Regions from separate parts of the Paenibacillus sp. CH40 genome, predicted to be linked through region 2. Evidence: riboswitches for the same ligand, from Rfam matches in the RefSeq annotation. Region 2 holds a riboswitch; the other holds the start of a gene.

Region 1 (5,984 bases), on a different contig from region 2:
GCTGATATGGATGGATTTTGGCGAAGCCTGTATATCGGGCGACATCCTCATTCACTTTCGGATTGTATTTCATCGTACAGGAGCCGAGCGGATAAAATCCGTTATCCACGCCGAAATTGCGCCGGGACAAGGCGGTATAATGTCGAATAACGTCTACTTCGTATACCTCGGGTAATGCCGCAGGTTCACTGCGCAGCGCATAATCTGGCAAAAGCTCTGCCACCGGGCGACGGGGAACGTCGCACTCGGGAAGGGAATAGGCGATGCGACCCGGACGGCTCAATTCAAAAATGAGCGCTTGATCGTGTTCCTTCAACAGCCCTTGTTTTTGATCCTGTCCGGTGTGTGTCATAGCAATCCCCCCAAGGTGTGTACAAATTGGTCAATCTCTTCTTTGGTTCTTTGCTCCGTCACGGCAATCAACATGTGACCAGCAAGTTCCTCATAGTCCCGGCCCAAATCGTAGCCAGCGATAAATCCAGCAGCTAGCAGTTCGGCCTGGAGTTTGCTCATATCCGTACCCTCAGGCAGTCTAAGGGCAAACTCGTTAAAGGTTGGTGCGTTAAATGAGGCAGTTACGCCCTTCAAGCTCAGCAATTGCTCTAAAGCATAACGGCTTTTATGCAAATTTAGCTCGGCTACTTCCTTGATCCCCTGTCTACCCATGACAGACAAGTATACAGATGCAGATAAAGCTAGCAACGCTTGATTGGAGCAAATGTTAGACGTGGCCTTTTCGCGGCGGATATGCTGTTCCCGCGCTTGCAAGGTCAGCACGAAGCCGCGTTTACCGTTACGGTCAGTGGTCTGACCCACAATACGGCCGGGGATACGGCGCATATGTGCCTGAGAAACGGCAAAGTATCCACAGGTCGGACCGCCGAGAGAAGAGGAGATGCCAAGTGGCTGCGCATCTCCTACCACAATATCCGCGCCCTGTTTGCCGGGTGTCTCCAGCAAGCCAAGTGCCAGTGGGTTGGCACTGACGACCAAAAGACCTTTGTGCGCATGGATGAGATCAGCCATCGGCTTCAGGTTTTCCACGGCTCCGAAAAAGTTGGGGCTTTGGACCAAAACAGCTGCGGTCTGTTCCGATACGGCCGCCGCTAACGCATTAGCATCCGTTACGCCGTCCGAACAGCCGATCTCCACGATGTCCAAATCCAATCCGCGTGCATAGGCTGCCAATACCTGACGTGCCTCCGGATGGACGGACCTTGATACGATAAGCTGTTTACGGCGGGTAGCTGCGGCGGACAGTGAGCCCGCTTCCGCCAGTGCAGTCGCTCCGTCGTACATGCTGGCATTAGCTACAGCCATGCCCGTCAATTCGCAAATATACGACTGAAATTCGAAAATGGCTTGTAGCTCGCCTTGGCTTACTTCCGGCTGATAGGGGGTGTAGGCTGTATAGAATTCCGAGCGTGAAGTGATGTGCTGGATGACGGACGGAATATGATGGTCATAAATTCCTGCGCCAAGAAAGCTGGCATGTGTGTCTGTATTGGCGTTGTGTCCAGCCAGCTCGGCCAAGTGGCGGGTTAAGGCTCTCTCGTCGAGTCGAGAAGAAAGAGGGAGTTCCCCTTGATATCGAATGGCCTCTGGAATGTCACTGAATAAATCATCGATGGATGAAACGCCGACCACACGCAGCATTTCGGTTTGATCCTGTTCAGTCATAGGGAGATAACGATGCTGCTTCATAGGTTCTGGCTCCTTTCGAAAAGCAAAATTTAAATCGTAAATTAGCTAATAAAAAAGTGTGAGATGAAAACCCGGAAGTTCATATCTGACATGTTTGCTTTATTGAAATGAAGAGAGTTTAAGATCAGCGCGGACGTTTATAAAAGGGTGCTGCCACCACCTCGGCACGCAGGCGTTTGCCACGAATCTCAACCTCCAGCGGTGTGGAGAGGGCGCTAAAACGACTGTCTACCAAGGCGAGGCCGAGATTACGCTTCAAGGTGGGCGACTGAGTCCCCGTTGTGACCTCACCGATGCGTTGTCCTTCTGCGAATACCGGATAATGGGCGCGAGGGATACCGCGATCCGTCATTTCCAGCCCGATCAATTTGCGAGGAATCCCTTGATCTTTCTGACGTTGCAGTGCTTCTCTACCGATAAAATTTCCTTTATTCAGCTTGACGAAGAAACCTAGACCGGCTTCGAGCGGTGAAATCGTGGCAGATAACTCCTGTCCGTACAGCGGCAACCGTGCCTCAAAGCGTAGGGTATCCCGAGCACCAAGTCCAGCGGGAATCAGCCCATACGACTCACCGGAACGAAGCAAACCCTCCCATACGGCTGGTGCTTCCGCAGCAGGTACATAAAATTCAAAACCGTCTTCGCCCGTATATCCGGTTCGTGAGACGAGTGCTTTTGCTCCGAACAATGGCACATTCTCATGGAAGCGGAAAGATGCCAGATTCGTAATGTCCGTATCTGCCACGGCTGCGGCAATACGTGCTGCTTCCGGTCCTTGCAACGCCAGCAATGCTATCGCATCAGACACATTCTCCATGTGAACGGATGCAGGCATATGGCTAATTAGCCAATCCCAATCCTTATCGATGTTAGAGGCGTTCACAACGAGCATGTAGCGCTCCGACCCTTTGCAGTAAACAAGCAGGTCGTCTACTACCCCTCCATCGGGGTAACACAGGAGTGAATATTGTGCCTGACCTGGTTCCAACTGGCTGACATCATTCGTGGTCACCCTTTGCAGAAAAGCTTCGGCCTCTTTGCCTTCAACCAAAAATTCGCCCATATGCGATACATCGAATAAACCCGCACGTTGCCGGACGGCCTCATGCTCCTTTTGAATGCCGCTAAACTGAACGGGGAGCTCCCAGCCGCCAAAGTCAATACAACGAACCCCAGACTGCGTCCCGTAGGACGAATATAGCGGTGTTTTTCGCAAATTAGTCATTTTTCCACTCCTATCGGGTGTGATCGGCTAAACAAAAAAGACAGGCCGAAAAAAACGTATAGACGGCAGTCTACACTCTTTTTTCAGCTCTGTCCTTGATACCAGAAAGTTACCCCGGTATGTACCGGGTTTCCCCTTGGGTGATCCGCTCCAATAGCGAATGCTCTCCAGAGATGCGTCCGGCAGAGGTCCTTTTGCCTGAGAGATTCACCTGCAATGCAGGCTTACTCCTTCGGCGCTACCTTCGGGATCAACAGTATATTACCTGGCTTTGCAGATAACAACTTGATCCGATTCGCGTGCAACTTATGTCTCATAAGCGGCAACAGCTATGCGAATCTTTTTGGCAGTCTCTCCCTCCGCGTTCATCCGCGTTTGCAGTTGTCGGGGTGTTTCCCAAAGCATTTGCTATAACCCATTAATACGCAAATTCATTCGAAATGTCAATAAAAATGTCATCAAAAACAATAGAAAAAACATTTAATATATAAATAAGGATATGTAAGCGTTTGTTATAAGTTATCATATTTTTATATAGTACGCCATATGAGGTCATATGAAGTATTTTTGTTAGTATTATTGACATGAGTGTTCCTGTTGTCATAATCTTAACCTGTCTAATACAGGTGAGCAAAAGCGATTTTATTCATATGGAAGTGAGGGGAACAGGATGGGTGAAGTAAAGCAGCAACTTTGGTATACAGACGAACATGAGTGGGTTCAGTGCACAGAGAATGGAACGTTGCGGATTGGTATTACAGACTTTGCACAGCATCAACTGGGTGATATTGTTTTTGTAGAATTACCTGAGGCGGGAGTAACGATTGAGCAGGGAGCGGAGATCGGTACGATTGAATCGGTGAAGACGGTATCCGACCTTTTTGCTCCGGTGACGGGAACCGTATTAAAAGTGAATGAAGCGCTGGAAAGTACGCCTGAGCTAGTGAATGAATCTCCCTATGAAAAAGGTTGGATGATCGAAGTAGAGATGGGTAAAGATGTGGAGGAAGCATTGGGCAAGCTACTGTCTGCGGATCAATACGAGCAGTTGATTTCCGATGAGCAGTAATGGAGCAATGTAGTATGGAATAAGAGTGTTATTTGTCTGCTCGATTTTTGTATACAACAGTCGCTATGATTTGACATAGCGGCTATTTTTTTGTCTTTTTGCAGACGTAATTACGTGTTTTATTCCGATTTAGAGGGTTGTCCCTATAGTAAGAATCATACATAATCCAGCACGGTTTTTCGACTAATTTCTATAGCAACAGGTCATATTAAGAAGAATTATGCAGGTATAATACCTTCTCGGATAATTTAAATTTAAATGTTGTCATCAACGTTCATGACGAAAGTACGTTTTCATTTCGTTGATGAAGATAGCGCTGTCATTTAGTATGAATTTTAAGAAAAGGTAGTGATGCTTACCTACAAGGAGGATTTGAATATGAGTACATTGGACGCAAAGCCAAGTTCAAAAGGAGGCACTCGTGTCGCCGTACAGCGTTTTGGCCGTTTTCTCAGCGGTATGGTTATGCCCAATATGGGAGCCTTTATCGCGTGGGGATTGATTACGGCACTCTTTATTCCGACCGGGTGGTTCCCGAACGAAGGTTTTGCACAACTGGTTGATCCGATGAAAAATTATTTGCTGCCGCTGCTGATTGGTTACACGGGAGGCACGATGATTCATGGACAACGTGGAGGTGTGATTGGTGCCATTATGACGATGGGTGTCATAGTGGGAGCCGATATCCCGATGTTCCTGGGCGCGATGGTCGCTGGTCCGCTGGCTGCGTGGATATTGAAGAAGTTCGACAAGGCCATTGAAGGCAAAGTCAGATCAGGCTTTGAAATGCTGGTCAATAACTTTTCGGCCGGGATTATCGGTGCCATTCTAGCACTGCTTGCCCATGTGGCGATCGGCCCGATTGTACAAATGATCAGTCAAGTGTTGTCGGCAGGGGTACAGTTCCTCGTGAACGCAGGGCTACTGCCGCTTGTCAACCTCATTATTGAGCCCGGAAAAGTATTATTTTTAAACAACGCGCTGAATCACGGAGTATTAAGTCCGATTGCGTTGGAGGAAGCTGCAAGAACAGGGAAATCCGTACTGTTCATGCTGGAATCCAACCCTGGACCGGGGCTCGGTATTTTGCTGGCCTACTGCCTGTTCGGTAAAGGCTCTGCGAAGTCGTCGGCTCCTGGGGCAGTCATCATTCATTTTTTCGGCGGGATTCATGAAATTTATTTCCCTTATATTTTAATGAAGCCGATTTTGATTCTTGCTGCTATAGCTGGGGGCGTTGTGGGAACCTTCTGTTTCATGTTGACAGGTGCCGGACTGGTTGCTGCTCCTTCACCGGGCAGCATCATCGCCTATTTTCTAATGACGCCAAAAGGCGGATATTTGCCAATGCTAAGCGGGGTGATCGCTGCTGCGGTCGTATCTTTTGCTGTTGCCGCAGTGTTACTCAAGACTGGTAAGCAACAAGAAGAGGGGCTGGAGAAAGCTGCATCCCGCCTGAAAGATATGAAAAATCAAAGCAAGAGTGCAAGTGCTAACGCCACTGTAATGGAAGATAACCACGAATCTGATCGTGCTGCAGAAATTGCTGCAGATCGAACGCTCAAGGATAAATCCGAAGTGAACAAAATCGTCTTTTCCTGTGATGCAGGTATGGGTTCAAGCGCTATGGGTGCCTCGATTTTACGCAAAAAAATGAAGCAGGCGGGTGTGGGCGTAACAGTTACGAATACGGCAATCAGTGAAATTCCACAGGATGCGGATATTGTCATTACACAAAAAACGTTGACAGACCGGGCTAAAACGGTAGCCCCGAATGCTGAGCACATTTCCATTGACAATTTTCTGAAGAGCCCTGAATACGAAGCGCTGGTTGAACGGCTGAAATCCGATTCTTAATCCCCATAAAGTCAGGCCGGCTGTATACAGTTTGTTATTTCCTGCTGGAAGGGATGAGAGCTTGGGAAGGAACGGTATGCGCTTATGAATATTACGAAACGACAATCTGACATTGTGGAGTATCTTTTG
Region 2 (5,984 bases):
CATGAAAAAGGCATTTTGTGCTTGAGCCATGATAGGATTTTGAATCGTTGTAATCCCCAGCGTATGCGCCAGCTCCGTGTTATCGAATCCAACAATTGCCAGATCTTCCGGTACGTTCAGTTTTTGTCTGCGTGCTTCGCAGAGAATACCCACTGCTACATAATCGTTAGCACATAAAATAGCCTCTGGGAATTCTTCCCGACGCTGTAACAGATCCCGTACGACCTGTTCGCCATCACGGATATTATAAATAGAAGAGTGATTCCAGTGTTGCAACACTGGCAGATTGTGCTCACTCATGATCTGTTCGTAGGCTCGTTGTCTACTATGGGTATTAATACTGCTCGGACGGCCAAAAGCATTGGCTATACGAGTATAGCCTTTTTGTATCAAATGTTTGAGCGCTAACATATATCCTTCATACTGATCCATAGCGACGGAGCGAATATCGGTATGCTCCATTCGTTGCCACGACACGATCGGGCCATATTTGCAATAGGTGCTCAAAAAATCAGTGTCATTCACGCAGGAAATGATGACCAGCGCATCGACTCTTTTTCTTTTTAAATCCTCAAAGGCTTGAAGCTCTTTCTTTTTGTCTTCTCCCGAAGTATAAATAATGGTTTGAAATTCATATTGGCCCGCTACTTCCACAAAGCTGTCCAGAAAAGCGAGAACAATTTCATTAATAGTTGAAGTAATGATACCGATCTGAAGCGTCTGACCCTTGGATAGAGAAATGGCATTTCGATTAGGAACATAATCTAATTCCTGCATGATTTTCAAAATTTTAGCTCTTGTTTCGTGACTAACATGGGGGGACTGATTTAATACTCTGGATACCGTAGCTTTGGAAAAGCCCGCCAGTTTTGCAATTTGATCAAGATTCGACATGGTGCTTCTCCTCACATAAGAAAAAAAATAAATTCTTGACATGAAACGCGTTACAACGATTAGGATGCTTATGAAGGCATTACGTCTATTTTAAAGTATCTGTCAATGCATTTCAAAGGAGAACGGTTATCGTTAGGTATTGATTCATATTTGCAGCACTTGATGGGATGACTTGACCAAAGTAAAAATCTTAAATACGGAAAGAGGTTTTTATACCATGACGAAGACGCTAAAAGGATTTCCGAAAAACTTCTTGTGGGGCGGGGCAACCGCAGCCAACCAATTGGAAGGTGCTTTTGACGTAGATGGAAAAGGATTGTCCAGCGCAGACCTGATTGCCTATGTACCCAAAGCAGAGCGCAAGAACGATCACGCTATAGAGATTTCTTCCGAACGACTCGAAGACATTTTGGCAGGCAAAGTCAATGCACGTTTTCCAAAGCGTGAAGGTGTAGACTTTTTCCACCATTACAAAGAAGATATTGCATTATTCGCTGAAATGGGCTTTAAAGTATTCCGTATGTCCATCCATTGGTCGCGGATTTTCCCGAATGGCTATGATGCCGAGCCGAATGAAGCAGGATTGCAATTCTACGACAATGTATTTGATGAGCTGCGCAAGTATGGTATTGAACCGCTGGTAACATTGTCACATTATGAGACACCGCTAGGTCTGACGCAGAAGTATAATGGCTGGCTGGGTCGTGAAGTCATACAGCACTACGTAAATTATGCCGAAACGGTGTTCACACGCTATAAGGATAAAGTAAAATACTGGCTGACCTTTAATGAAATCAATGTAATGACCATGAGCCCGTTCACCGGTGGCGGTGTGGTTATTGACCGTGTAGAAAACAAACAACAAGCGATATATCAAGCATTGCATCATCAATTTGTAGCTAGTGCACTGGCGACCAAACGGGGACATGAGATCATCCCGGGCGCTCAGATCGGCTGTATGCTGGCACGTATTGAAAGCTATCCACATACGTGTAACCCAGAGGATATACTGAAAGCCCAGCATGAAAATCAGATGAACCTGTTCTTTACGGATGTGCATGCCCGTGGGGAATATTCTAACTACATGAATCGTTATTTTGAAGAAAATAATGTTGTAATACACACAGAACCAGGCGATGCTGAAATATTGAAAAATAATACGGTTGATTTTATCTCATTTAGCTACTATATGACCTTGACCGTATCTGCAGGTCCAGAAGGTGAGAAAGCAGCAGGAAACCTGATTGGTGGCGTGAAAAATCCATATTTACAGTCCTCTGACTGGGGATGGCAAATTGATCCGATCGGTCTGCGTGTTACGCTGAACACGTTATATGACCGCTACCAAAAGCCGTTGTTCATCGTGGAAAATGGCTTGGGTGCGTATGATAAGGTAGAAGAAGACGGTTCTGTGCATGACACATATCGTATTGATTACTTGCGTCAGCATATTGCCCAAATGAAGGAAGCAATTGCCGACGGTGTTGATCTGATTGGTTACACCAGCTGGGGCCCTATCGACCTTGTGAGCATGTCTACTTCCGAAATGTCCAAGCGCTACGGATTTATTTACGTCGATCTGGATGATGACGGTAACGGAACGCTCAAACGCTCCAAAAAGGACTCTTTTAACTGGTATAAAAATGTGATAGCAACCAATGGTGAAGAATTGTAATTCCATATTGTCTCGGGCGGGTATAGCAGAGGACATCCTAAGGATGCAATCTGCTGTACCCGCTTTTTTGATAGACACAATAATAATATTTCAGAGGGCTTCACAAACTTTTCACTTGTAATAAGCTGAAAGTTTTCTGTATAATGAATAAAAATTTCATATGTCTGGTTGATGTTTGCGGGAGATGGAACGAAGGTTCCGACCGAAGGGGCAAAACTCTCAGGTGCTTAGGCTGATTACAGCAACAAGCGGGGACCGTAAACGGACAGAACTCTGGAGAGACCCTTAATTGGGCGCCGAAGGTGCACCGCAGATAACATCTGCTTAAACTCTCAGGCAAAAGGACAGAGACGCGAATAACCTGTGACAGGGAATGCCCTAGGCTTTTTTGTGAGCTATTAGAGGTAGGAACCTGCACAAGATGGTTGTATTTTTTCGTGCCTTTAACCTCTCCAGGAGTCGAATCAGCGGATTTGACTCTTTTTTGTTTTCTAATATGCTGGAGGAGCGGGTTGAAATGAATTTGGTACATGTGTTAGAAGCGATTAGTAGCTGGATATGGGGGGCGCCTCTCATCATTCTTGTCATGGGAACGGGGTTATGGCTGACCATACGTTTGAAGATGCTGCAGGTATTCCGCCTGCCCCTGGCGATCAAGCTGATCGGTAAAGCCCCGAATGAAGGCAGCGGGGATGTAAGTAGTTTTGCGGCTTTGAGTACAGCGTTGGCGGCTACAGTTGGCACAGGAAGTATTGTCGGCGTAGCGACAGCCATTAAGCTGGGCGGGCCGGGTGCCTTGTTCTGGATGGTCGTTGCAGCCTTTTTTGGGATGGCGACAAAATATGCGGAAGGTGTACTTGCGGTAAAATACCGGGTGAAAGATCGGAATGGACAATTTTCCGGCGGCCCGATGTATTATATTGAGAAAGGTCTTGGACGCCGTTTTAAACCGCTGGCGATGCTGTTTGCTTTTTCGGGCATGCTGGTAGCGTTGTTCGGGATTGGAACGTTTCCGCAGGTCAAAGCGATTGTATCTTCGACTGAAAACAGTTTTGGCGTTCCGCCTATTGTAACGGCACTGATTATCGCGGTCCTTACCGGACTTGTTACTATTGGAGGACTCAAAAGCATTGCCAAGGTATCGACGAAGGTCGTTCCTTTTAAAACAGGCTTGTACGTACTGATCTGTCTCATCGTACTGATTCGGTTTGCTGACCAACTTCCTGCCGCCATTGCGCTGGTGCTCCATTCGGCATTTTCAACTACATCTGCAACGGGCGGATTTGCCGGAGCTACGATTATGCTGGCGATGCGAAGTGGGGTAGCCAGAGGTATTTTTGCCAATGAGGCCGGATTGGGGAGCGCACCGATTGCAGCCGCAGCTGCCAAAACCAAATGGCCTGCGGAGCAAGGGCTAATTTCCATGACAGGCGTGTTTATTGATACGATGGTTATTTGTGTGATGACCGGGTTGACGCTGCTGGTTAGCGGTGTGTGGAGCGGGCCTACCGATGCGGGCCTGATGACTCAGCAAGCATTTTCCAGCGCATTCCCGCTGGGGGCAGAACTGCTCACAATTATTCTGATTATGTTCGCGTTCACCACCATGCTCGGCTGGAACTATTACGGGGAACGCTGTGTTGAATACTTGCTTGGGGTCAAGTGGATTAAGCCATACCGTTATCTGTTCATTCTACTCGTTGCCGGGGGCGCGTTCATTAAACTGGATGCGATTTGGTTGCTAGCAGATATCTTTAACGCAATGATGGCTTTCCCGAACCTGATTGCACTGCTCGGCTTATCAGGAATTGTAGTTGCGGAAACCCGAACCTATATGGATTCTCTGAATTCTAGTAAGAAAAAGGGCATTCTTGCAGGTGCCAGTGTAGGGGCAGCTATTCAAGTAGAAGAAAAGGGACAAACGGTTAATTCATAAATTCCAAAAGGGAGTGCCCTCAGCCATCACAGGCTTGAGGACACTCCCTTTTGAATGTTATAACGATGCACGCAAAATAGCTAAAATATCTTCTTGATTCAGCTTTTTATAATTACCAAAGCCTCCGTATTCCATTTCACGGGCTGCAATGTCCGCGATTTTTTCCAATTGCTCATCATTAATATTGTAATCGGCCAGCGTAGAAGGGGCACCGAGACTTGTCCAGAATGCACTAAGACGGTCAATACCTTCCAAGGCGATTTCTCTATCTGTTTTACCTACGGTGTCTAAGTCAAACATGCTGAGCATCAGCCGCTTCATACGTGCAGCATCCTGATCCACTGTGTGTCTCATCCAGTTGGGAAACAGAATTGCCAGACCGCCAGCATGAGGAATATCATATACAGCGGATAATGCATGTTCAATCGTATGCGAAGCCCAGTCCCCGAAGTAGCCCATTTGCAGTGTTCCGTTAAGAGCAATCGTTCCGGCATATAAAATCGTTTCACGATGCTCGTAGCTGTGCAAATCCTCCAGCAGTTTAGGTGCAGTTTCGATCACGGTTTGCAGCACGGAAAAGCACATACGATCTTGCAACGGTGTATTTTTAACATTGTGAAAATACTGTTCAAACACATGGCTCATCATATCCACCATGCCATATACCGTCTGATCACGTGGCACAGAGAAGGTATTTTTAGGGTCCAGAATGGAGAATTTCGGATGCGTCACCGCGCTGCCCCATACGTATTTTTCGTTCGTTTCCCAGTTGGTGATAACAGAATCCGGATTCATTTCTGAACCGGTGGCGGCGAGTGTGAGGATGGTGCCGAATGGTAGAGCCTCGGTCGGCATGTGCTTTTTGTTGATAATATCCCACACATCGCCGTCATATTTAGCCCCTGCTGCGATGGCTTTGGTGCAATCAATAACGCTTCCGCCGCCTACTGCAAGTAAGAAGTCGATGTTGTCGTTTCGGCAAATGTCGATGCCCTTTTTAACGGTGGACAAGCGTGGATTCGGTTCTACGCCGGACAATTCATGAATGTTAAGATGTAGCGGCTCTAACGCGTTTAATACCTGGTCATACAGACCATTTCGCTTGACACTTCCGCCTCCGTATATCAGTAAAATATTTTTGCCGTAATTCAGCAGCTCCTGCTGCAGTTCTTCAATTTGATTGTCTCCAAATATTAATTTGGTGGGGTTATAATATGTGAATTTGTTCATCTGGAAAGTTCCCCTCAGTTCATAGTTCATGTTCAAATCGTAAATCGCTTAACCTGATTGCCTGTTGGATACCTAACTTCATCATGTAAGCTATTTGAAATGACGATTAACCATTATACATGAAATGAATAAGGGAATTCAAGTAAATCTAATCTTTGACCGCTCCAGCGGCAAGATCGGAAATAAACTGGCGGCTAATGAAAAGAAACAAAATAATAAGTGGCAGTACAGCCAGCAGGGTGCCCGCAA

Evidence for each region. A riboswitch is a leader RNA that binds a small molecule or an ion and turns the genes downstream of it on or off. The one in region 2 is predicted to bind glycine.
Region 1: another riboswitch for glycine. It lies ahead of gcvT (glycine cleavage system aminomethyltransferase GcvT); the one in region 2 lies ahead of NLX73_RS17320 (alanine/glycine:cation symporter family protein).

Annotation. Positions count from the first base shown of each region.
Region 1 covers NZ_JANAVQ010000001.1:84,186-90,169, forward strand. The annotation lists gene gcvPB (aminomethyl-transferring glycine dehydrogenase subunit GcvPB) at 1-352, opposite strand, end outside; gene gcvPA (aminomethyl-transferring glycine dehydrogenase subunit GcvPA) at 349-1,704, opposite strand; gene gcvT (glycine cleavage system aminomethyltransferase GcvT) at 1,829-2,929, opposite strand; glycine riboswitch at 3,106-3,204, opposite strand; gene gcvH (glycine cleavage system protein GcvH) at 3,600-3,998, shown strand; gene NLX73_RS00380 (PTS mannitol transporter subunit IIBC) at 4,377-5,855, shown strand; gene NLX73_RS00385 (BglG family transcription antiterminator) at 5,940-5,984, shown strand, end outside.
Region 2 covers NZ_JANAVQ010000005.1:294,879-300,862, forward strand. The annotation lists gene NLX73_RS17310 (LacI family DNA-binding transcriptional regulator) at 1-894, opposite strand, end outside; gene NLX73_RS17315 (glycoside hydrolase family 1 protein) at 1,112-2,569, shown strand; glycine riboswitch at 2,738-2,814, shown strand; glycine riboswitch at 2,833-2,927, shown strand; gene NLX73_RS17320 (alanine/glycine:cation symporter family protein) at 3,087-4,505, shown strand; gene NLX73_RS17325 (iron-containing alcohol dehydrogenase) at 4,563-5,735, opposite strand; gene NLX73_RS17330 (carbohydrate ABC transporter permease) at 5,884-5,984, opposite strand, start outside.